2 regions of the Sporosarcina sp. P7 genome follow, and region 2 is predicted to be linked to the other one. Evidence: a T-box and tRNA genes for the amino acid it is inferred to sense, from the RefSeq annotation. Region 2 holds a T-box; the other holds one or more tRNA genes.
The links. A T-box is a leader RNA that pairs with one kind of tRNA and senses whether it is charged. The one in region 2 lies ahead of CSV60_RS08835 (valine--tRNA ligase), so its partner is inferred to be a tRNA-Val.
Positions count from the first base shown of each region.

Region 1 (11,413 bases), on a different contig from region 2:
CTGTTATATTTTCAGGTAATGTTCCTTTAATTGTTTTTACAGGTAGTACAGATAGTAAATCTTTCGTGTTCATTTGGTCTCCTCCAATACGTTGGTGAATAACTCGTGTAAGTATAACAAAAAGGCGAATAGTAATTCAAAAAGGTTTTTTATTCTGGAAAATGAAGTGTTATAGAATGTATCTATCATTCCTATTATACGCATCTTTTCTTATCACATCCAGCATGGAATATAGCGTGAAGTTTCTATATCATGCCGAAATATTTACTCCTATTGTCCGTTACTTGAATGATGTTGATTTGTAAAAAGATCATCGGTGATCACAAAGGCACTTTGCTGGTCAAAAGACAGCAAAGCGCATCTCAATAGTTTGAATTTCCTTACAGTTAGCGAATGAAACGCTTTACTACTGACAATTTCCCTCTATATGGAGGAAATGCTATAGGCACCGATACTGCGGTACTCTTTTTCATCATGGATTTCGAATGGGAGAATGTTTCAAAACTTGCTTTTCCATGGTATTGATTCATTCCAGAAGGCCCTACTCCGCCAAACGGTAAATGAATGTTGGCCACATGTGAAATGGTGTCATTGATGCAACCACCGCCAAAAGGCAATACTTCGATGAAATGATTGACTGCCTCATCGTTTTCAGTAAAAAGGTATGCAGCAAGCGGCTTAGGTAACATGCTAATGTGCTGAATGGCCACACCTAAATTATCATACGGAAGAACAGGCAAAATCGGCCCAAATAACTCCTCTTGCATACTTGCGCTATTCCAGTCCGAAAGCGCTAAAATCGTCGGCTCGATGTATTTATCCGCAGCATCTGTCTTGCCGCCTTCTACGATATATGCTTGATCTTGCTCTAATATTTTCGCCAGCCGATCGAAATGACGATCCGCAATTATGCGACCGTAGTCAGCACTCTTCTGTGCATCCTTCCCGTAATAACGTTGGATAGCGCTCTTCATTTCAGTTAACAACTCATCGTAAATCGAAACGTCAGCTAATACATAGTCTGGTGCTACACATGTTTGACCTGCATTCATATACTTACCCCAAACAATCTTCTCTGCCGCTTTTTTGATATCTGCGGTATGATCGACAACGGCTGGACTTTTTCCGCCCAATTCTAGTGTCAATGGAGTCAATCTCTCCGCACAAGCTTTCATGACGATTTTCCCTACTTTTGCACTTCCGGTAAAGAATACATAATCAAATGGTGCGCCAAGTAACAGTTGTGTCTCTTCTTTGTGACCATGCACAACGGTTACATACTCCGCTGGAAAGACACTTGAAATGATTTTGTCTACGACAGCAGCTGTATGCAATGCATCTTCCGAAGGTTTCAACACTGTACAATTCCCTGTTGCGATCGAGCCTATTAACGGATCAATCAACAGTTGGAACGGATAGTTAAAGGGTCCGATAATCAATACAGTGCCATATGGTTCCTTCACGATAAAGCTCATTGCCGGTTGTAAATGGAGTGGTGTCTTAACTTTTTCAGGCGCTGCCCATTCTTCCAAGTGATCCATCATATGTGTAATACTGGATAACACAAAGCCTATCTCTGCTACATAGGCTTCGAGCGGAGGTTTGTGTAGATCTTTATGCAATGCATCCGAGATTTCTTTCTCATGCTTTTGAATCGCTTTATACAGCTTTTCCAGCATCATTTTTCGAAATGAAATACTACGCGTTACTCCTGAGACATAATATTGCTTCTGTTTGTTCATAATCATTTCAAGTTCCAGACTGGTCATTGCCAAATTATCCACACTCCTCATGATTGTTGTTGTTATCAGTCTACCATTTTATTCAATAGAAAAAACTTCAGACGATTGATTCGACTGAAGTTTCTACGTATTTTATATTTTATTTTTCATGAGTCGCAATGAATTTAATACGACAATGACCGTCGCACCCATATCTGCCATGACCGCCATCCATAATGTCAGCCAACCTGGAATAATGAGAAGTAGCGCAAGTACTTTTAAACCAAGTGCGATCGAGATATTTTGTACAATGATTTGTTTCGTGCGCGAGCTTAATTTGATCGTATAGGGAAGTTTCTCCAAGTCATCTGCCATCAATGCAATATCTGCCGTTTCAAGTGCAGTATCTGTTCCTGCACCTCCCATTGCAATACCGACATTTGCTGTAGCTAATGCTGGCGCGTCGTTCACTCCGTCACCCACCATTGCTACTTTACCATATTGACCTAATGATTTAATCATCTCGACTTTTTGATCGGGTAATAATTCTGCTTTGACTTCCGATAACCCAAGTTGCCCTCCAATTGCTAGAGCGGTCGATTGATTATCACCCGTTAGCATCACCGTCTTCTTACCCATCTCATGAAGCTTCTGGATAACCTTCACACTACTTTTACGCACTTGATCAGCTACTGCTATTATTCCCTCTAAACCCGCTTCAGACCAGACGAGCATAACGGTTTTACCTTGTTTCTGAAACGCTAAAATCTGCTGTTCAATGGATTCTGCCACTGTGTTCATTTCCCGGAATAAATTAGGACTTCCCACATGTACGACACGCTCTCCAATCATAGCTTTTGCGCCTTTGCCTGTAATGGATTGGAATTGATGTACCGACAGTAATCCAAGCGGTAATTTCTCCGCTGCCCGCATAATCGATGAGGCTAATGGATGTTGGGAAAACTTCTCAATAGAAGCTGCTTGTTGCACTATTTGATCTTCTGTTAATGAAGAAACCGACACGACATCTGTTACTTCCGGACGTCCTTCAGTCAGCGTACCTGTTTTATCAAAAGCTACCACGTTGATTTGTCCCGTTTCTTCTAAATGAATGCCACCTTTGATCAATACACCATTGCGTGCAGCGTTCCCAATCGCGGTAACGATCGCAATAGGCGTGGAGATGACTAATGCGCAAGGGCAGCCAACTACTAATACGACAAGACCTTTATAGAACCATTCACCCCATACTCCACCTATTAAAAGTGGAGGTATAATCATGATCAGTAAAGAAATAACTAAAATAGCTGGTGTATAGTATCTCGCAAAGCGATCGACAAATTGTTGTGTCGGTGCTTTTTCCGCCTGAGCTTCTTCTACTAAGTGAATGATTTTGGCAATCGTAGTATCTTCAGCTAGTTTCGTCACGCGGACTTGCATTGCACCTTCCTCATTCAAGGTACCTGCAAACACTTCGTCTCCTAGTACTTTGTGTACGGGCACAGACTCACCTGTAATGGCGGCTTGGTTAACGGATGAGTCACCTTGGATCACTTCACCATCCATCGCAATCTTTTGTCCCGGTTTAATCAAAATCACATCATTAATTCGTAAATCCTCTACATCTACTTCCAATTCATTATTTCCGCGAAGTACAATGGCCGTTGTAGGGGCGATTTCAATTAGTGATGTAATGGAATTTCTCGCTTTATCAATTGAATAACTTTCCAATGCTTCACTGACAGAGAAGAGGAACACTACGACCGCACCTTCTGCCCAGTCACCAATGAGTGCAGCCCCAATGACTGCGATTGTCATCAATGTAGACATATCAAATTCAAGTTTAAAAAGATTCGTTAATCCTTCCTTCATCAAACTGAATCCACCGATTATAATGGCAGAGAGAAACAGAGCAATCGACAGCCAGTTATGATCACCATTTGCGGTAGATACTGCATACCCTGCTAGTAGCAAAACTAACGAAGTAATAGTCGTTTGATTTTCACGTTTTTTCCAAAAAGGCGTATGTTGTTTACTAATCCGCTGTTTTTCAGGAAACACTTTAATACCGTCAAATGCCCCAGCCTCTTCTAATTGCAAAATAGAAGCCTCTCCCGCAACGGTTAATTTGGATGCACCAAAGTTCAACTGCACATCTTCCACAGACTCAATCTGCCGGACATTTTTCTCGAATTTCGCAGCACAACTTGTGCACGATAAATTTTGCAGGCGATAGACATTTTTCTCAGAAGCCATGTGACCAGTCCTCTCAAAAATTCGTTCATTTTACCTTTCAACATTCAACCGTCCGTTTGATTGATTAATTTTAGTATATGCAATTCAAGATATTTTGTCAATTTAGCCATTCAACTATACATTTGAATGAAATCACATAAAAAAGCAGTTCCTTGGATATCCTAAGGAACTGCAAAATGAACCATTTTTTATTTTGAGCGCGTAATGAAGATTTGCGGTACTTCCGCTTCAAATCGAACTAATTCCCCTGTACGTGGATGTAGAAAAGACAAAGCTGTGGCATGAAGTCCCACTCTACGCAAAGGGTTGCCTGTAGCACCATACTTTTTGTCACCCATCACTGGATGACCCAATTCTTCCATATGCACACGGATTTGATTTTTTCGGCCGGTTTCCAGAAGAACTTCCAACAATGAGCAACTTTTATTCGCTTGTACTCTTCTATAATGTGTAATGGCATGTTGTCCTCCATTGTCAGTTGGGCTTGAATATACTCTGAATGCACTATTTTCCGTTAACCAAGACGAAATAGTTCCTGATTGTGTACGTACTTTCCCTTCGACAAGCGCAGTATACAAACGTTCCTTTACCGATTCATTCCATGTACTTTGCAACGCTTGCTGGGTTTCTTCGTTTTTAGCAAACATCATCACACCCGATGTATCTCTATCCAGACGGTGCACAACAAAAATTCGGTTTTCAGGATGACTCCTCTTCACATACTTTGTAATTTCTCTATAGGCAGTCTGATCTTTTTCTTTTTCAGAAGCTACAGAAAGAATGCCTGCATCTTTATTGATCACGATAATATCGTCATCTTCGTGGAGAATAGATACACCGACTAATTTAGAGACATTTATAGCCGTTTTATTGCTTTGTATTTCCACCTTTTGTCCAGGCGCTAACGGCTGATTATGCTTTGTTGTCATCTGACCATCCACCATAACTTGGCCACGTGTAAGAATGGATTTCACTGAATTTCTACTGCTTTTTGACATAACCTTCAATAAATACGGCAAGAGCTCTATCTGTTCTTCCACTGTATATTTTTGTACATTAGATGTAATCTGTTTTCTTTTCATTGTATGTTAGCCCTCCTGCTTATTTAAATAGGTGCTCGTATTATAACTATTCACCGCATGACGGATGGTGCGCTTGAATATCATTTGACAGTACATGTGAAAAAATCTAGACATAAAAAAACAGCCCCTAGACATTCGGTCTAATAGGACTGTTTATTGTTATAAACCGTGTTCCTACGGTAAATAACTTAGGTTTGGCACCTATGACTCCGACTGGGCTCGAACCAGCGACCTCCACCCTGTCAAGGTGGCGCTCTCCCAGCTGAGCTACGGAATCGATCATACTAGGATGTGCCTATTGAAGTGAGTTAGTTAGGCTCTCAAGCACAAATACTATAATAGCATTATCTTTCCTTGTTGTAAACAAAGAAATTAAAAATCGATAATTCTTCTATACCATTAGAAAAATTACCGACTTTTATGGACGTTTATTAGACTATTCAGAGACGCTTCTCCCTTCACTTACTGCATAGGGTTTAATTGTTCTTCTGTTGATTCATTCTCAAAATATAAAAACTCTTCATGATCCAGCTCACTCATACGTTCTTTGTTGAAACCATGTGCCAAGTGCCCTTCAAAAACGTTTTCCCACCATGTCTCTTGTGTACTCATAGTATTTTCTCTCCTTTTTGATTTGATTGGTTTCTGTACCGATCTATATAGTTTATTCGTTATGACTGATTCGCTTATATGTAGTATATACATAACTCGTGTTGGTAAAACTGCGTAATTAGTCCAAAATAATTTGACTTATTTTTGGTCCTTCGGCTTCTTGACTTTTATTTTATCATGTGTTTTGAAATTCAAGTTTCGATGGAATCCTTATATAGTAGACCCGTCCTCTAGTAAAAATTCTATTTAATCTAGTTCTTTTCAGCCAACAAGATTTATAGAGATGTAAGAGCGTGTACAACTTTCTGAAAATTCTTATCTTTCATTAGTAAAATAAAAGACTTGCAAGCTCCATTTCGAGCTGGCAAGTCTTTTTAGAAATTATTTAATTTGAAGCCAATGTTGGCGAATTATTTTTCTTATTACCCATCCACTGAGACACCAGCAAGACGATGAATAATACTAAACCGATAATATCTGTGATAGTTTCTGGGTAGATCAACAACATGCCTGTACATATCGTGATGACTCGCAGAATCCAGTTCAGTTTACTATACCAGAAACCAATGATCCCCGCCCCGATTGCGACCATACCAATAATGGCGGTCAAAGTCACCCAAACAATCTCTAGTATACTCGAGTCGAGCATCAGCATCGCCGGATTAAAGACGAACATGTACGGGATGATGAATGCAGCAATTGCTAGTTTTGCGGAAGTGACACCAGTCTTGATCGGATCCCCACCTGAAATACCAGAGGCTGCAAAGGCAGCGAGTGCAACAGGCGGTGTGATATCTGCAATGATACCAAAGTAAAATACGAATAAGTGTGCAGATACCGCCACTACAATCGGCACAGCTGCACCTGTAGGCTCATCTAGCATCAATAATGTAATGATAGCAGGGGCCGCGATTGTAGATGTAATAACATAGTTTGCCGTCGTTGGAGAGCCCATCCCCAAAATGATTGCCGCGAACATCGTGAAAATTAATGTGAGCAAGATGTTACCGCCGGCTGCCGAGATCAAGCCGGTTGCCAAGCTAAGCCCAAGACCCGTCTTGACGACAACACCGACAATAATACCCGCACAAGCTGTTGCAGCTGCTACAGCCAATGCTGTACGGGCACCATCTACTAACGCCTCAATCATATCTTTAAAGCCAATTCTCGTTTCTTTACTAATTGCACTTACTGCAATGGTTAATACGATACCGAGTAAAGCCGCTTTCATCGTCGGAATACCTATTAATAGGAAGACAATAATACCTATAATCGGTAGTAATAAATAAATCTTTTTTAGCGTTTCTTTACGATTAGGAATTTGCGAGGCATCCATCCCTTGCAAACCAACACGCTTTGCTTCGAAATGGGTCATGATCCAAATTCCGGTGAAGTACAGCAACGCAGGGATAGCTGCTGCTTTGGCAATTTCCCAATACGTAACGCCGCCGATAAATTCAACCATCAGGAATGCAGCGGCCCCCATGATGGGTGGCATAATCTGCCCACCTGTAGACGCAGCTGCCTCTACTCCGCCTGCGAATTCTTTTCGGTACCCTAGCTTCTTCATCATCGGGATCGTGTACGAACCAGATCCCACGACATTTGCTACAGAACTACCTGAAATTGTACCTTGCAAAGCACTTGAGAAAATAGCGACTTTTGCCGGTCCGCCAGTCAAACGTCCCGCCAATACTACCGCCAAGTCATTAAAGTAGTTACCAACACCAGTCTTTACTAAGAACGCTCCAAACAACAGGAAGACGAATATGAAAGTGGCGGATACACTGATTGGCGTACCGAGAATCCCGTCCGTTGTAAAGAACATGAGTTGAACGAGATTTTCCACACTTTGCCCTCTATGTGCAAGGAACCCTGGGAAATAAGGTCCAAAGAACGCATAAACTAGAAACACTACGGAAATGATTGTGATCGGCATTCCTACCGCACGTCTTGCTGCCTCTAGTGTGAGGAGAACCGCTAAAATACCGATAATTAAATCGACATCGGATACACGCCCCACACGAAATACTAGTTCGTCGATAAATAGTGGCCAGTATAAACCAACTGCTATCGCCAATAAGGATAAAATAATATCATAAAACGGAACTTTGTCACGACGCACACTGATCTTTTTCCTAGCAGGGAACAATAGGAAAATAAGTGATAGAGCAAATCCTAAGTGAATCGATCGCTGGATTTGAGCTGTAAATGGTTTTCCAATCGCTGTATACAGCTGGAAAATCGAAAATGCTAACAAACCGAAAAATACAATCTTCCCGATAAGACCTTTCAGATCTCTCGTATTGGATTCAGGGTCGTACTTTTGAAGAATTTCGAGTTGTTCTTGTTCAGAAAGTGTACCCATTTCTTCATCAGAGATAGCGGGAATATCTTTTTCCCGATCTTTATTATTTTTCATTTAATCTGACTCCTTTTAACATCTTATAATTTGAAACCTTCGCCACATGAAATTCATAAGAATGCCCCTTTTGAAGAAATTCTTTTAGATGATAATCTTGTTGCTCATATCGCAAAGACAGATCTGTATTCACCCTACCTACGTAGAGAACAAACGAGTCTATTACGCGGTTTTCGAATGTAAGCGTATAAACACCATCTTCTACTTGCAGTGTTTCGCCTTCCTCTGCATAACCCGGCAAACCGATGGCTACATCTTCATACTGCATAAATTCGAAACGGAGCTTTCCATTGTCGGTAATGCGATACTGCTCTTTCACATTGGACAAATGGATTGAATGAATATATTGAATTTGAAAATTTCTATTCTCGTGTAATGGAAGATAATACGCTTTTGGTTGTTCGCTCCGAACCTCTTCAAATATGATCATTTGTCTATACGGATAAAACCAGATGATCAGCATTACAATTCCGATTAGAAACGTCAGCAGAAGAACGATTTTTCGTAATTTCATCCGCTAAATCCTTTCTGTTTCATTACATATAAACGATAAAATAGTTTATGTATTCCGCTAATTGTTTTTAAAAAAGTAAGAATGGGACGAATAAAGCTTTCGCTTTACCGCCCCCAAATGATTCTATCCGATAACTTATTCAGTTTATTTGTTCACTTCGTCAAAGTACTTCTGTGCACCTGGGTGTACAGGAATACCAATTCCATTCAAACCGTTTTCTGCTTTAATCAAAGCACCTTTAGCATGTTGGATTTTCGAAGCATTTTCATAAATTGCCTTTGTGATCTGGTAACCAAGTTCTTCAGAGATATCGTTCTGCATCACAAGCATTGCACCTACTGATACTGCAGGTGTCTCTTCTTTGGAACCATACGTTCCAGCAGGGATTATTTCTTTAGTGTAATATGGATATTTCTCGATTAATTCGTCCGCTTTGTCTTCTTCCACTGGAATAACGAAAACTTCTGAAGTAGCGTTTAGACCTTCAACAGCACCTGTTGGAGTTCCAGCTGTAATGAATGCAGCGTCAATTTGTCCAGCTTGTAGACTTTCTTGTGACTCACCGAAGTCCAAGTTTTGTGCTTTGATATCGCTTAAAGCTAAACCATGGATTTCAAGCAATTGCTCAGCGTTAGCAGCTGTTCCTGAACCTGGCGCTCCTATTGAAATACTTTTGCCTTTTAAGTCTTCAAATGTCTTGATATTGTTTTTCTTCAACGTAACCAATTGAACTGTTTCCGGATAAAGTGCACCAATAGCGGATACGTCGTCAATTACATCCCCATCAAACATCATTTCACCTTTAGAAGCGTAGTATGCGATGTCAGTTTGTACGAATGCAATGTTTGCATCTCCATCTTTAAGTGCTGTCATGTTTGCAGCAGATGCTTGAGATACTTCAGCAGTCGTCTTGATTCCTGTCTCTTCAGTAATGAATTCAGCAAAAGATCCACCTAATGGATAATAAGTGCCTTGTGTTCCCCCAGTAAGTAAGCTCAAGAACTTGTAGTCTTGCTCTGTCTTACCTTCATCTTTGTTCCCGTCGGCTTTTTCATCGTTACCGCAAGCTGCGAGCACAAGAAGCGCAAGCATGGAAACTAACGCCAGTAGGCGAAGTGAATTTTTCTTCATGTGACCATCTCCCCTTTACATTTTGTAGTCATAGACACTACCATTCTACCATGAAAGCGCTTTAACTTGTCAATATAATAATAATTTATATATTATTTCCTGTTCCTTTTATGCTCTTGACCCCCGTAAATGTATAGCCTTTATCAGGTGTTGCCCCAACACCTATTCCAGCGAAGGCGACTGCCGTGGTAGAGGTAGTGGTTCTAATGGACTCTCCACTCTCACCGCTTACCACATCCTCATAACAGAACCGTAATCCTAGACGCACTGACTAATTTCATCTACAACAAAAAAACTGCTGCTAGAAATGATGATCTAGAGCAGTTCGTTTTAATTATGAGCTCTTGCCATTTTGTACATCTTCAAACGTAAGGCCTGCTTCTTTCAAATCGCGCGTTCTATGCGCAATTCTAGATGCCGCACAAGCCGCCACACTTGCCACTAAATCATCTAAGAACGTATGGATACCAATTCCTTTTTTTGTATCCAATTCGTTGATGATGCCGACTTTATTCTTATCTAAGTGACCGAATGTAGTAACGGCGATTGACCCATACGTGTATACCGCACCCAATGCAATCGTTTCATCCACTCCAAATAACCCCTCGTCTGATTCAACGATTTGCTGAAGCGGTCCCGATAATTGACCTCTTTCAGCAATTTCATCCAATTCAACTCCAACCAATATGGCATGTTGCAATTCACGTTTACGAAGAACGCTTTCTACTGAGTCGATACACTGTTCGAGTGACAAACCTTTGTTATAAGGCACTTGCAGTTCATACACAATTTTTGCAATATCTTCAATCTTAACCCCACGACGGATCAACGCGTCTTTTGTTGCCGCAGTCACAACGTCCGAATGAACAATGTTTTTACCTTCATCCATATTATTTCCCCTCTCTCTCTTCATATGCAATAGTTTTCACTAGCTTTACACTGTTATTTATCGGTATGATATTTAGTAAGTGTACATTAATTATGGAGGTCCTACAAAATGAATCCAGGAAAAATTGAAGAAATTCGTTTTTACAGTAATGAATTACAAGAAGAAATGGAACTATTGATATATTTGCCATCACGCTATTCCCCTTTATACAAACATAATGTCATGCTCGTATCTGATGGCAAAGATTATTTTCAACTCGGACGGATTGGTCGAATTGCCGATGAATTAATGGAAGAAGAAATTATTGAACCGGTCATCATCGTAGGAATCCCATACAAAACGGTGCAAGAACGCAGACGTATGTATCATCCAGAAGGTGATCGACACAAAGCATATATCCGCTTTTTAGCGCACGAGTTAATTCAGTATATTGATGAAACCTACCCAACATACCAAATGGGCTCTTCAAGAATGTTGATGGGCGATTCACTGGCAGCATCGATTTCCTTATTGACCGCTTTAAAATATCCAAACTGCTTTGGAAATGTAGTATTGCATTCACCATTCGTTAATGAACACGTACTCGAAGCAGTTAAAGCCAATCAAACCCCTGCAAACCTTTCTATTTACCATGTGATCGGTGATAAAGAAACTGATGTACCCACAACTGCTGACGGCAGATTGGATTTTCTAACACCTAACCGAGAGCTGCATAAAATCATTAAAGAAAAAAGATTTCCTCACTATTATGAAGAGCTAGATGGAGATCATACATGGAAATCATGG
Region 1 is NZ_PDZF01000001.1:93,513-104,925, forward strand. It holds gene CSV60_RS00465 (UDP-N-acetylmuramoyl-L-alanyl-D-glutamate--2,6-diaminopimelate ligase) at 1-73, opposite strand, end outside; gene CSV60_RS00470 (aldehyde dehydrogenase) at 387-1,775, opposite strand; gene CSV60_RS00475 (heavy metal translocating P-type ATPase) at 1,875-3,977, opposite strand; gene CSV60_RS00480 (RluA family pseudouridine synthase) at 4,166-5,059, opposite strand; tRNA gene CSV60_RS00485 (tRNA-Val) at 5,264-5,336, opposite strand; gene CSV60_RS15925 (hypothetical protein) at 5,522-5,671, opposite strand; gene CSV60_RS00490 (TRAP transporter permease) at 6,057-8,093, opposite strand; gene CSV60_RS00495 (DUF1850 domain-containing protein) at 8,083-8,607, opposite strand; gene CSV60_RS00500 (TAXI family TRAP transporter solute-binding subunit) at 8,752-9,738, opposite strand; gene CSV60_RS00505 (phosphatidylglycerophosphatase A family protein) at 10,073-10,627, opposite strand; gene CSV60_RS00510 (alpha/beta hydrolase) at 10,736-11,413, shown strand, end outside.
Region 1: it encodes a tRNA-Val, which carries the amino acid that the T-box ahead of CSV60_RS08835 (valine--tRNA ligase) is inferred to sense. The anticodon was not compared.

Region 2 (11,413 bases):
TCTTATTCGACTCGATCCATTCCAACCGCTCGCTTGTCCATCTTTCAGCCGGTTGTATCTCACCTATGATTTCATTAGAAAAGAGAATTCGATTCACCATCTCGACCGTGTAGGAATCCATTTCAACATTCTCGGCAAAATCAGTTAATATTGCGGGTCCGTAGAATGAAGAAATTCCCGCTTTATGACAAAATAAATGCGATACCGTAACATCAGAGTATCCCATGAAGACTTTTGGATTTTCTCGTATTACGTCAAAATCAATGTATGGAAGTAATCGGATACTGTCCTCCCCACCGATATTCGCAATGATCCCTTTAATATTGGGATCGCTAAATGCCGCCATTAGATCTTCTGCACGAGCTTTCGGGTTTTCATAGAGAAAGTCGGCTCCTTTTAAACTGTTTGGCATTGGCACGATAGTTAGTTCGAATAGATCTTCTAATCTCTTTACGCCTTGTTCGTACCGCCACCTAATTTCCGGTTCTCCTGCGCCTCCCCACGAAGGGCTCACTGTTGCGATCCGATCACCACGTTGCAATTTCTTCGGTTTAATTAACATGCGCTTCTCCCCTTTACATATTCATAGCTGTAAAGTAAATATACAGTAGATACACGGCCGGAATACACGTGGTAATACATCCTATAATGCGGATTTTTTTAACTTAACTGCAAAGCTAAGCCGACTTAACAAAAAATCCATAAACAACCTTCTACACACGGTCTAAATATTATGAATTCAATTATACCCATAAGAATCCAATAACACTATTTATAGGGTACTATGTTTTTATAAGAACATTGACTTAGATGGTTTTGGTTTTTACTTATTAAACTATTTCCTCCTCAAAAAGTAGGAATTCAGGCATAGGAACGGCAACTCTCAGAGCATTAGTCGGACAAGCGAGACAACCAAAGAGGGCAAAGCGAACTGGTTGGCCTACCGCGCGCACTTTATGAAGGCATCCTTTCATCCCACCACTCTCTACTTCAACATTAAAAAAAGCCCATTCAACAGCATCACACTGTCGAATAGGCCTTCTTTTTTAAACTACTTTTAAATCTCTTTCAACTCTGCAATACGACGCTCAACCGCCGCGTACTTCTCCAAATAATCCTTCTCTTTCGCACGCTCTTCTTCAACAACTGACTCAGGTGCTTTCGCAGTAAAACGTTCATTCGACAACTTGCCTTGAACCCGCTTCACTTCACCTTGCCACTTGCCAAGTTCCTTCGTCAAACGAGCCAACTCTTCGTCTATATCAATCAATCCTTCAAGTGGCAAGTACAGCTCTGCACCCGTCACGACTGCTGACATCGTTTTGCCTGGCGCATTCACTTTCACACCAATTGTTAATGTTTCAGGATTACAGAATCGCACAAGATAGTTACGGTTCTCTTCAAGTACCGCCACGGTCTTCTCGTCTTTCGCTGAAATATACAAATCGACTTTACGACTCATCGGTGTATTCACTTCTGCACGGATATTACGCACGGATTTGATGATATCCATCAACAATTTCATATCCGAAGCACGCGACTTGTCCATCATAGCCGCATCCACTTCAGGCCACTGTGCTACTGTAATCGACTCACCTTCATGGGGAAGGTTCTGCCAGATCTCTTCTGTTATGAAAGGCATCAATGGGTGCAATAAACGCATCGTCTGATCTAAAACATGCGCAAGAACCGAACGTGTCATTTTTTTCGCTGCTTCGTCTTCACCGTATAGTGGCAATTTCGCCATTTCGATATACCAGTCACAGAAATCATCCCAGATGAAGTTATATAACGCGCGGCCCATTTCACCGAACTCATACCGGTCAGCCAAGCTAGTTACCGATTCAATTGTTTCATTCAAACGAGTTAAAATCCATGCATCTGCAACAGATTTCTCTCCTGACAAATCGATTTCTTCATATGTCATGCCATCCATATTCATTAAGGCGAAACGGGAAGCATTCCAAATTTTATTGGCAAAGTTCCAGATCGCTTCTACTTTTTCTGTAGAGTAACGTAGATCTTGTCCTGGTGAAGAACCTGTTGCCAAGAAGTAACGCAATGCGTCTGCACCGTACTGCTCAATTACGTCCATTGGATCTACACCGTTACCGAGAGATTTAGACATTTTTCGCCCGTCTTCCGCGCGTACTAATCCGTGGATCAAGACATCCTTGAATGGACGCTCTTCCGTGAATTCAAGAGCTTGGAAAATCATGCGGGACACCCAAAAGAAGATAATATCATATCCTGTAACAAGGGCATCTGTTGGGTAATATTTTTTAAATGTTTCGCTGTCAACATCTGGCCATCCCATAGTTGAAAATGGCCATAAGGCAGATGAGAACCAAGTATCTAGTACGTCGTTGTCCTGAGTCCAGTTTTCTTCATCAGCTGGTGCTTCTTGACCCACATAGATTTCACCTGTTGTGTTGTGATACCAAGCTGGAATTCGGTGACCCCACCATAGTTGACGAGAAATACACCAGTCATGGACATTTTCCATCCATCCTAAGTAGGTTTTCTCGAAACGTTCAGGAACAAACGTCACTTTTTCTTCTTCATTTTTCTGCAGATTGATTGCTTGCTCGGCAAGTGGCTGCATATTGACGAACCATTGTGTAGATAGATACGGCTCCACTACCGCGCCACTTCGTTCCGAGTGTCCGACAGAGTGCATATGGTCTTCAATTTCAAATAGCACATTCATCTCTTGTAAGTCTTTGACGATTTGTTTACGGCATTCGAAACGATCCATGCCTTCGTACTTGCCTGCTAATTTATTCATCGTGCCATCTTCATTCATGACGAGCACACGTGGCAAGTTATGACGGTTACCTATTTCAAAGTCATTCGGGTCATGCGCAGGTGTAATTTTCACTGCACCGCTTCCGAAATCCATTTCTACGTAGTCATCCGCTACGATCGGAATCTCGCGTCCTACGATTGGCAATTTAACCATCTTACCGATCAAATGCTGGTAGCGTTCGTCATCGGGGTGAACTGCAACAGCTGTATCACCAAGCATCGTTTCAGGACGTGTTGTCGCTATTTCAATCGAGTCTGTGCCATCTGCCAATGGGTAGCGCATATGATAGAATGCACCTTGCACATCTTTATGAATAACTTCGATATCAGATATCGCTGTCTTCGTTGCAGGGTCCCAGTTGATGATATACTCTCCGCGGTAGATCAGCTTTTTCTCATACAACTTAACAAATACTTCACGTACTGCTTTTGACAATCCTTCATCCAAAGTAAAGCGCTCTTGTGAGTAGTCAAGAGCTAGACCAAGCTTCGCCCATTGTGCACGGATATGGCTCGCGTATTCTTCTTTCCATTTCCATGTTTCTTGTACAAAGTTTTCACGTCCAAGATCATAACGTGTTTTACCATCGGCGCGAAGTTTTTCTTCTACTCTTGCTTGTGTCGCAATTCCTGCGTGGTCCATTCCCGGCAACCATAGTGCGTCATACCCTTGCATACGCTTCATGCGGATGAGCATATCCTGTAAAGTCGTATCCCATGCGTGTCCTAAGTGAAGCTTTCCGGTAACGTTCGGTGGTGGGATCACAATTGTATACGGTTTTTTCTCGCTTTTTACATTCGATTCAAAATACTTACCTTCAAGCCACCATTCATAACGTCCTTTTTCCACTGCCTGCGGATCGTATTTGGTCGGCATCGTCAATTCGTCAGTCATTTCATTTCCTCCTTCAAATAAAAAGGGATACAAAAAAGCCCCACTCATCCCGGTAAAAGGACGAAGGAGCTCGTGGTACCACCTTTATTTATGAATGCAAAAAGCATTACATCTTCATGATTTGGTAACGGTCTTCACCGGTTCCTGCTACTCATATTTCACAGAAACTGCTCATAGGGGACTTCCATATGCGGTTTCCAGGTACGTTCCACCAATCGTACCCTCTCTAAAGAAAACGGTTCACATGTACTTTCCTACTCTTCGCATTTATATTCATATACACATTATTATAAGCGAAACATGTAGAGTCCGTCAACTGAATAGCAGTCTATAGAGAAAGGATGGTGAACGATGCGAAAAGGTTATAATCCCTATCTGTTGCCGCCGTGGCTTCGGAAAACAAGATTTTACTGTAAAGGCTGTATCATCCCGATCACCGTGTTTCAATTGATTCGATTACTACTTATCCCGACCACTGGCGATTTTTTAGTATTTTGCTTACTCGCTGCTTTGTCCTTCTGCTTCTACAAAAACATTATTTGAGTGGAAGATCTTTCTCGTTATATCGTCATCCATCTCGGCGATGTATAAGAGAAAGTCTTCCATTTCATTATTTACTTGTTCAACGGCACGATCAGCATTTGCAAGAAACTCTAAATGGGATGTCGAGGCAGCTACGAACTGTGGTGCTGCGGGCACTTCTTCGATTACAACCGGTTCTTGTACAGGCTCTTCCTGTTTCAAGTGAACGGTCCACTCAAGTTTCAATCCCCCGTCTTCCTGTGATGAAGATTTAATATCTCGCACTTCCAGTTGCAAGTCGCCATCGAGTTCTACTGGTAGATCAACATTCAAAGGCACAGCATATTCAAAATATCCTTTATTGTTTTCTACTTCCACGTCATGAATAACTAATACATCTTCAGTTGCCAATTCTACTTGCTTGTCTGCATCAAATACAACGTTTGCCGCGATATGATAGATCCCTTGCAAACGGATTGCATCTTCCGTACGTTCTTCCGTAAACCCTGGCGTCACCTTTACCTCAGCCGATTTAGCAAATGCCCCGTACTCCACAGGGAAATAAAAAGACTCTTGCAATGTCCATTGATGTGTTGTCATTTTCGCTTCACTCCTTTTCTTAACTCAGGCTACTATATGAAGAAATAAAGGAATTTAGAAGTGAAGTATAATGTGGAATGGGAATGGGAATGAAACGATCGCAACCGCGCTATTAAAGCCTAGCATCGCGCCAAAAGGACAGCACACCGCGCAAATGCCAGCGTACACCGCGCTATTGATCCCGAAGACCGCGCCATAACATCTGAAAACCGCGCCAATCCTCGCCAACACCGCGCCATCATCATAAAAAATGAACATAAAAGCGCCAAGCAATAAAATCTGCTTGACGCTTCAAGATTATCGTTTCAACTTCTCAAACACTGTATGGAAAGCTTCCACAGTCTTCGCGATATGCTCTTCTGTGTGGGCTGCTGACAAGAACATACCTTCAAATTGGGAAGGTGGTAAGAAAATACCTTCTTCTGCCATTAGACGGTAATACTCTGCGAACAGTTCCAAATCGGAAGTTTTCGCTTTATCGTAGTTATTGACACGTTGATCCGTAAAGAAGAACCCGATCATCGAACCAGCACGGTTGACGGTATGTGGAATATTATTAGCTTTCGCTGCTGCGCGGAAACCTTCTTCCAACTGATCGCCAAGCTTGATGAAGTGTTCGTATGTTTTCGGCGTCAACTTTCTCAACGTTTCAATACCTGCCGTCATGGCTAACGGATTGCCAGACAATGTACCCGCTTGATAAATAGTTCCTGCCGGTGCTACATGTTCCATAATCTCGCGAGAACCGCCATACGCACCTACAGGCAATCCACCACCGATAACTTTACCAAGACATGTAAGGTCGGGTTTGACGTTGAAGTGACCTTGTGCACATTTATATCCTACACGGAATCCAGTCATGACTTCATCGAAAATTAATAATGAACCGTTTTCTTCTGTTAACTCACGTAAGCCTTTAAGGAAGCCACTATCCGGTCCTACAACGCCCATGTTTCCTGCAACCGGTTCTACAATAATTGCAGCTAGATCGTCTCCATACTCTTTAATGGCCAATTTAACACTTTCCAGATCGTTATACGGGACCGTGATCGTGTTTTGTGCAATCGTTTCAGGCACTCCAGGGCTATCAGGCAAACCTAATGTAGCAACACCCGAACCTGCTTTAATAAGTAAGGAATCCGCATGCCCGTGATAGCAACCTTCGAATTTAAGGATCTTGTTACGCTTCGTATAGCCACGTGCTAAACGAAGTGCACTCATTGTTGCTTCTGTACCAGAAGACACCATACGTACCATCTCGATGGATGGTACACGGTCGATTACAAGCTCTGCCAATTCATTTTCCAGAAGTGTAGGTGCTCCGAAACTTGTACCTGTTTCAGCTACTTTCTGCATGGCAGATACTACGTCTGGATGTGTGTGTCCTAGGATTAGAGGACCCCAAGATAGAACGTAGTCAATATATTCATTGCCATCGATATCCTTAATGATCGCACCTTTACCACTTTCCATAAAGATCGGATCCATATTAACTGATTTGAAAGCACGCACTGGTGAGTTGACGCCACCTGGCATTAAATCCACTGCTATTTTGAACGCTTCTTCAGATTTCGTATATGATTTTTGTCCCATATTATTTCTCCTCCAACCAGCGAGCTGCATCTTTTGCATGATATGTCATGATGATATCTGCACCTGCACGCTTCATACTTGTTAATGTTTCTAACACAATTTTCTTCTCGTCTACCCAGCCGTTTAATGCAGCCGCTTTGACCATTGCGTATTCCCCACTGACGTTATATGCCACGACAGGTAGGAGTACATGATTTTTTACGTCGCGAATGATATCGAGATAAGACAATGCTGGCTTAACAATTAAGAAATCTGCGCCTTCAAGAATATCAGATTCCGCTTCACGCATTGCTTCCATACGATTTGCTGGATCCATTTGATACGTTTTACGATCGCCAAATTGTGGTGTGGATTGCGCCGCTTCACGGAATGGACCGTAATAAGCAGACGCATATTTAACTGCATACGACATAATGGGAATGTTTTGGAATCCTGCATCATCTAGCGCTTGACGAATGACCGCTACAAAACCATCCATCATATTCGAAGGTGCAATGATATCCGCTCCCGCTTTTGCTTGACTGACTGCTGTCTTCGCTAGCAGAACGAGACTAGCATCGTTATCTACATCATTGTCGTGAATAACGCCACAGTGCCCGTGATCTGTATACTCGCATAAACAAGTATCCGCTACAACGACCAATTGCGGATGCCGTTCTTTCACCGCACGTGTTGCACGTTGAATGATTCCTTCGTCGTCATATGCTTCAGTGCCCGTTGCATCTTTATTCGAAGGTATACCGAATAAAATAATTGATGAAATACCTAATTCGACGACTTCATCCGTTTCTTTTAATAATAAATCAATAGAAAACTGATCTACTCCTGGCATAGAAGCGATTGGATTACGCACGTTCTCGCCTTCTGTAACAAAGATAGGATAAATGAAATCCGCTGCTTTAATTTCTGTCTCTCTAACCATCGCTCGAACGGTAGGATGTGTACGAAGTCTACGATGACGCTTAAATTCTATTGGACTCATTTGTGAACTCTCCCTTTCGTTTGGCCAGTTCATGGACTAGCTCGACTAATGTATACGTTTTGGGCTTGATGTGAACAGGCGCACCCACTTTTAACAATGCACGTTCCGTAACATGACCGATCGCGCAAACCGTAAAGCCAAACCATGTTGTTTTCGGGGCAATACTTGAAGAGAATACTTCCACCGCCGACGGACTTGCGAACAATACGGACACTTGATTTTTATGAAGTATAAAACGACACAATTTATCTATTTCACTCGTTGCACTTTTGGTCTCATAGACTGTCCATTCGGAAACATGAAACGGCAACTCCTCACGAATCAAACTACCAGCAAGAGTACCTTTCAAAAAGACCACGTGTAATCGTTCCGACTCTTTTGGATTAAACTGTTTGACGAAAACATCTGCACTAAACACGCTTGGAATGAAAGATACGGCAAAGCCGAGTCGATCTAACGCTGCCGCTGTTCGAGTTCCGACTGCAGCCACTTTTCCTTTGAACGTATCTGCTGTTACATTGAACCGCAACATTTTTGCACGGAACGCAGCAACTGCTGATTGGCTCGTAAAAATGAGCCAATCAGCTTTCATTGCTTGTTGCAACTTTTGCTGATCAGCCTTCTTTCGTATTTCTCCCACTTCAATTAGTGGAATTGAAACCGGAATGCCTCCGTACTTTTTCACCAGTTCGGCAGCTTCCGTGGATTTTGGTGTTCCTGTGAAAATAACCGTTTCTCCTGCTAACGGTAATGCGTTACGCATCCATTTCCGCCTTCACTTTCTCGATTACTTCAGCAGCACCTTGCTCACGTAAAATTTTACTGACTTCTTTACCCACTGCAACAGGATCTGTTCCTTTCACTGTTTCACGGAACACTTGAATTGCATCCGGAGACGCGATGAAACCAGTCATTTCCACTTCATTACCATCAAACTTTGCAAATCCTCCGATTGGTACTTGACAAGAACCATCCATTTCATTAAGGAACGTGCGCTCAGCTTGTAGCTCAATCCATGTGCTCTCATCTGTTAATTTCGCTAGTTCATTTAGTAATTCTGTATCGTCTTCACGACATTCAATCGCTAATGCTCCTTGTCCTACTGCTGGAATACAATCTTCGAGCGATAGGTGTTCTGTGACGATGCTGTCATCCCAGCCCATACGCTTAAGTCCTGCCGCAGCCAAGAGGATTGCATCAAATTCACCATCTTGGAGCTTACGTAGACGTGTATCAATATTTCCACGAATCCACTTAATTTCAATATCTGGGCGCAACATTAATAATTGTGAGCTACGACGAAGACTGGATGTTCCAACAACCGCGCCTACTGGTAAATCCATGAAGCGAACATGGTCGTTTGCGATGTAAGCATCACGTGGATCCACACGTTTAGGGATACAGCCGACTGTCAAACCATCCGGAATTACCGCAGGCATATCTTTCATGCTATGTACGGCAAAATCAATTTCTTTATCAAATAATGCTTGCTGGATTTCTTTTACGAATAACCCTTTACCGCCCACTTTTGATAACATGACGTCTAAGATTTGATCGCCTTTCGTAACAATCTCTTTTACTTCAAATTCAAATGGTGCACCTGCTTGCTTCATTTGTTCAATAAACCATTTCGTTTGAGTCAATGCCAGCTTACTTCTACGTGAACCTACAATAATTTTTCTCAAAAAACTCTTCCTTTCTTATATCCATAAATGAAATTGTGACAGCGTGCTGCCCAAAAAGAAATTCACAACCGTTAAAAGAAATGCAAATATCGTCATCCAAGCAAACTCCACTGATTGAAGCTTACCCTTATAGTTGAAATAAATAACCGAAGAATAGATGAGTAATACTGCAAAGGATCCCATAATTTTTACATCAAATAGAGACCAATTCTCAAGCGCTACATACGCCCATTGAACACCGAATAATAAACTGACGAATAAAATCGGGATGCCAGTATAGATCGACATTTTCATTCCCATCATCGTCTGATGCAAATTCGGTAGACTGGAAAAGCGTTTTCCAAATTTCTTACTTTTTAGTACGTTATATACAATCAAATACAATACAGCAAAAACAAATGCTAACGCGAACACTGCATACGAGAGGATTGCTGACGTAATATGGACAAACAGTACTTCCGAAATAAGCGAATCACCAACAGTGGATGCTGTGTATTTCAAATTGGAAAAGACATGAATCATTAAAAATACAAATCCAATGATATTTGTGAAAAACACCATGAAGTTCACTTTATAAATCAACTGGAACACAATAGATAATGTGACCAGTAACCATACATAAAAATAGATTCCTTCAACTAGCGATAATACTGGAAAGCGCTTCATCTGAATTATATAAAGAGATAAAATCGCGGTTTGTGTAACCCAGACGGTAACGATAAGCCAAAAAGCAGTACGATGAACAACTTTTGACTTCTTCAAGTAATCAATTAAGTAAAAAACAAGACCGAGGGCATAAAGAACAATCATGACTTCCTGAAGTCTTGCGACGGTTAAATCAACCATATGCTATTCTCTGCCTTTCAAGCGAAAACCTCTCTTTTGATAGTAAGGAGTGTTCGTCTATATTGTCTCAAATGAGAGGGTGTTACTGCAAATAATTGCATCCATAATAAGCATCTTTCTACTAGTTTACCGAATATTTATGCATGTATTGCCTATTTAACTGCAATAAAAAAGTGGGCCTGTATCATTCTTGTGAAAGACAGATACAGAACCACCTGGGATTAGTGTTGATAATGTAAGTTCGTCACATCCACACCATCTGATTTTCGATCAGCGCGCTTTTGAAGACGTTCTTTTGCTTGTAATGCCAGCTGTTCCTTTTCTGTTACGACATCTTCAGAAATTCCAAAGATTTGTTCGAAAAGAGCGAGTTTCTCTGCTGCTTTTTTATCAGTAGATAATTCTTTAGCCTGTAAAATAGGTTCTTTTAACAATTGATTAATAATGGATTTTGTATGCTTGTTCAGCACTTTCTTTTCACGTTCGGTTAAATCGGGCATTTTATTTTCGATACTCTGCATCGTTTCGCTCTGAATACGACTTGCTTTCTTGCGTAATGCAGAAATCATTGGCACGACACCAAGCGTTGTTAACCAATCCTTAAAGGCAACTACTTCCTGTTCGATCATCAGACCGATCTCTTCAGCTGCACGCTTACGTTCAGCCAAATTTGCTTCGACAATGCCTTGTAGATCATCGATATCATACAAGAATACATTGCTTAGTTCACCGATTTTCGGATCAAGATCACGTGGCACAGCGATATCCACCATGAATAACGGCTTGCCTTTACGTAGTTTCTCTACAAAATCCATCAATTCATAATCAATGACATATTCAGTAGCACCAGTAGAGCTGATTAAAACATCTGCTTCTAGTAATAAGCATTGCAACTCTTGCATAGATTTCGCTTCACCATTAAATTTCGCCGCTAGAATTTCTGCTTTGGAGAATGTTCGGTTGATTACAGTAATCTTCCCAACACCGCTTCCTTGCAAGTTCTTAACTGCTAATTCACCCATCGTACCTGCACCAAGAATCGCAATATGCTTATCCTTGAGTGAACCGAAAATCTTTCTTCCGAGTTCTACTGCTGCATAGGAAACTGACACAGCATTTTCACCAATTGCTGTATCGGTATGTGCTCTTTTTGCTGTCGTAATCGCTTGCTTGAACAATTCGTTGAATACGGTACCAGTTGTACCAATATTTTGCGCAGCGAAAAAACTACTACGAACTTGTCCTAATATTTGCGTTTCCCCAAGTACCATGGAATCAATGCCTGCAGTTACACGTAATAAATGTTCCACTGCACCATCTTCTTCATGAATGATCAAGTGACTCGAAAAGTCCTCCATGGGAATAGAAAACCAATCGGCTAGAAATCTTTTTATATAATATCGTCCTGTATGAATCTGATCCACCACCGCATAGATTTCTGTGCGGTTACAAGTGGAAATAATGATGTTTTCCAAGATGCTC
Region 2 is NZ_PDZF01000007.1:112,379-123,791, forward strand. It holds gene CSV60_RS08830 (S66 family peptidase) at 1-562, opposite strand, end outside; gene CSV60_RS08835 (valine--tRNA ligase) at 1,058-3,703, opposite strand; T-box leader at 3,757-3,974, opposite strand; gene CSV60_RS08845 (hypothetical protein) at 4,202-4,825, opposite strand; gene CSV60_RS16120 (hypothetical protein) at 4,896-5,024, shown strand; gene hemL (glutamate-1-semialdehyde 2,1-aminomutase) at 5,123-6,418, opposite strand; gene hemB (porphobilinogen synthase) at 6,420-7,400, opposite strand; gene CSV60_RS08860 (uroporphyrinogen-III synthase) at 7,381-8,163, opposite strand; gene hemC (hydroxymethylbilane synthase) at 8,156-9,085, opposite strand; gene ccsA (cytochrome c biogenesis protein CcsA) at 9,101-9,931, opposite strand; gene hemA (glutamyl-tRNA reductase) at 10,153-11,413, opposite strand, start outside.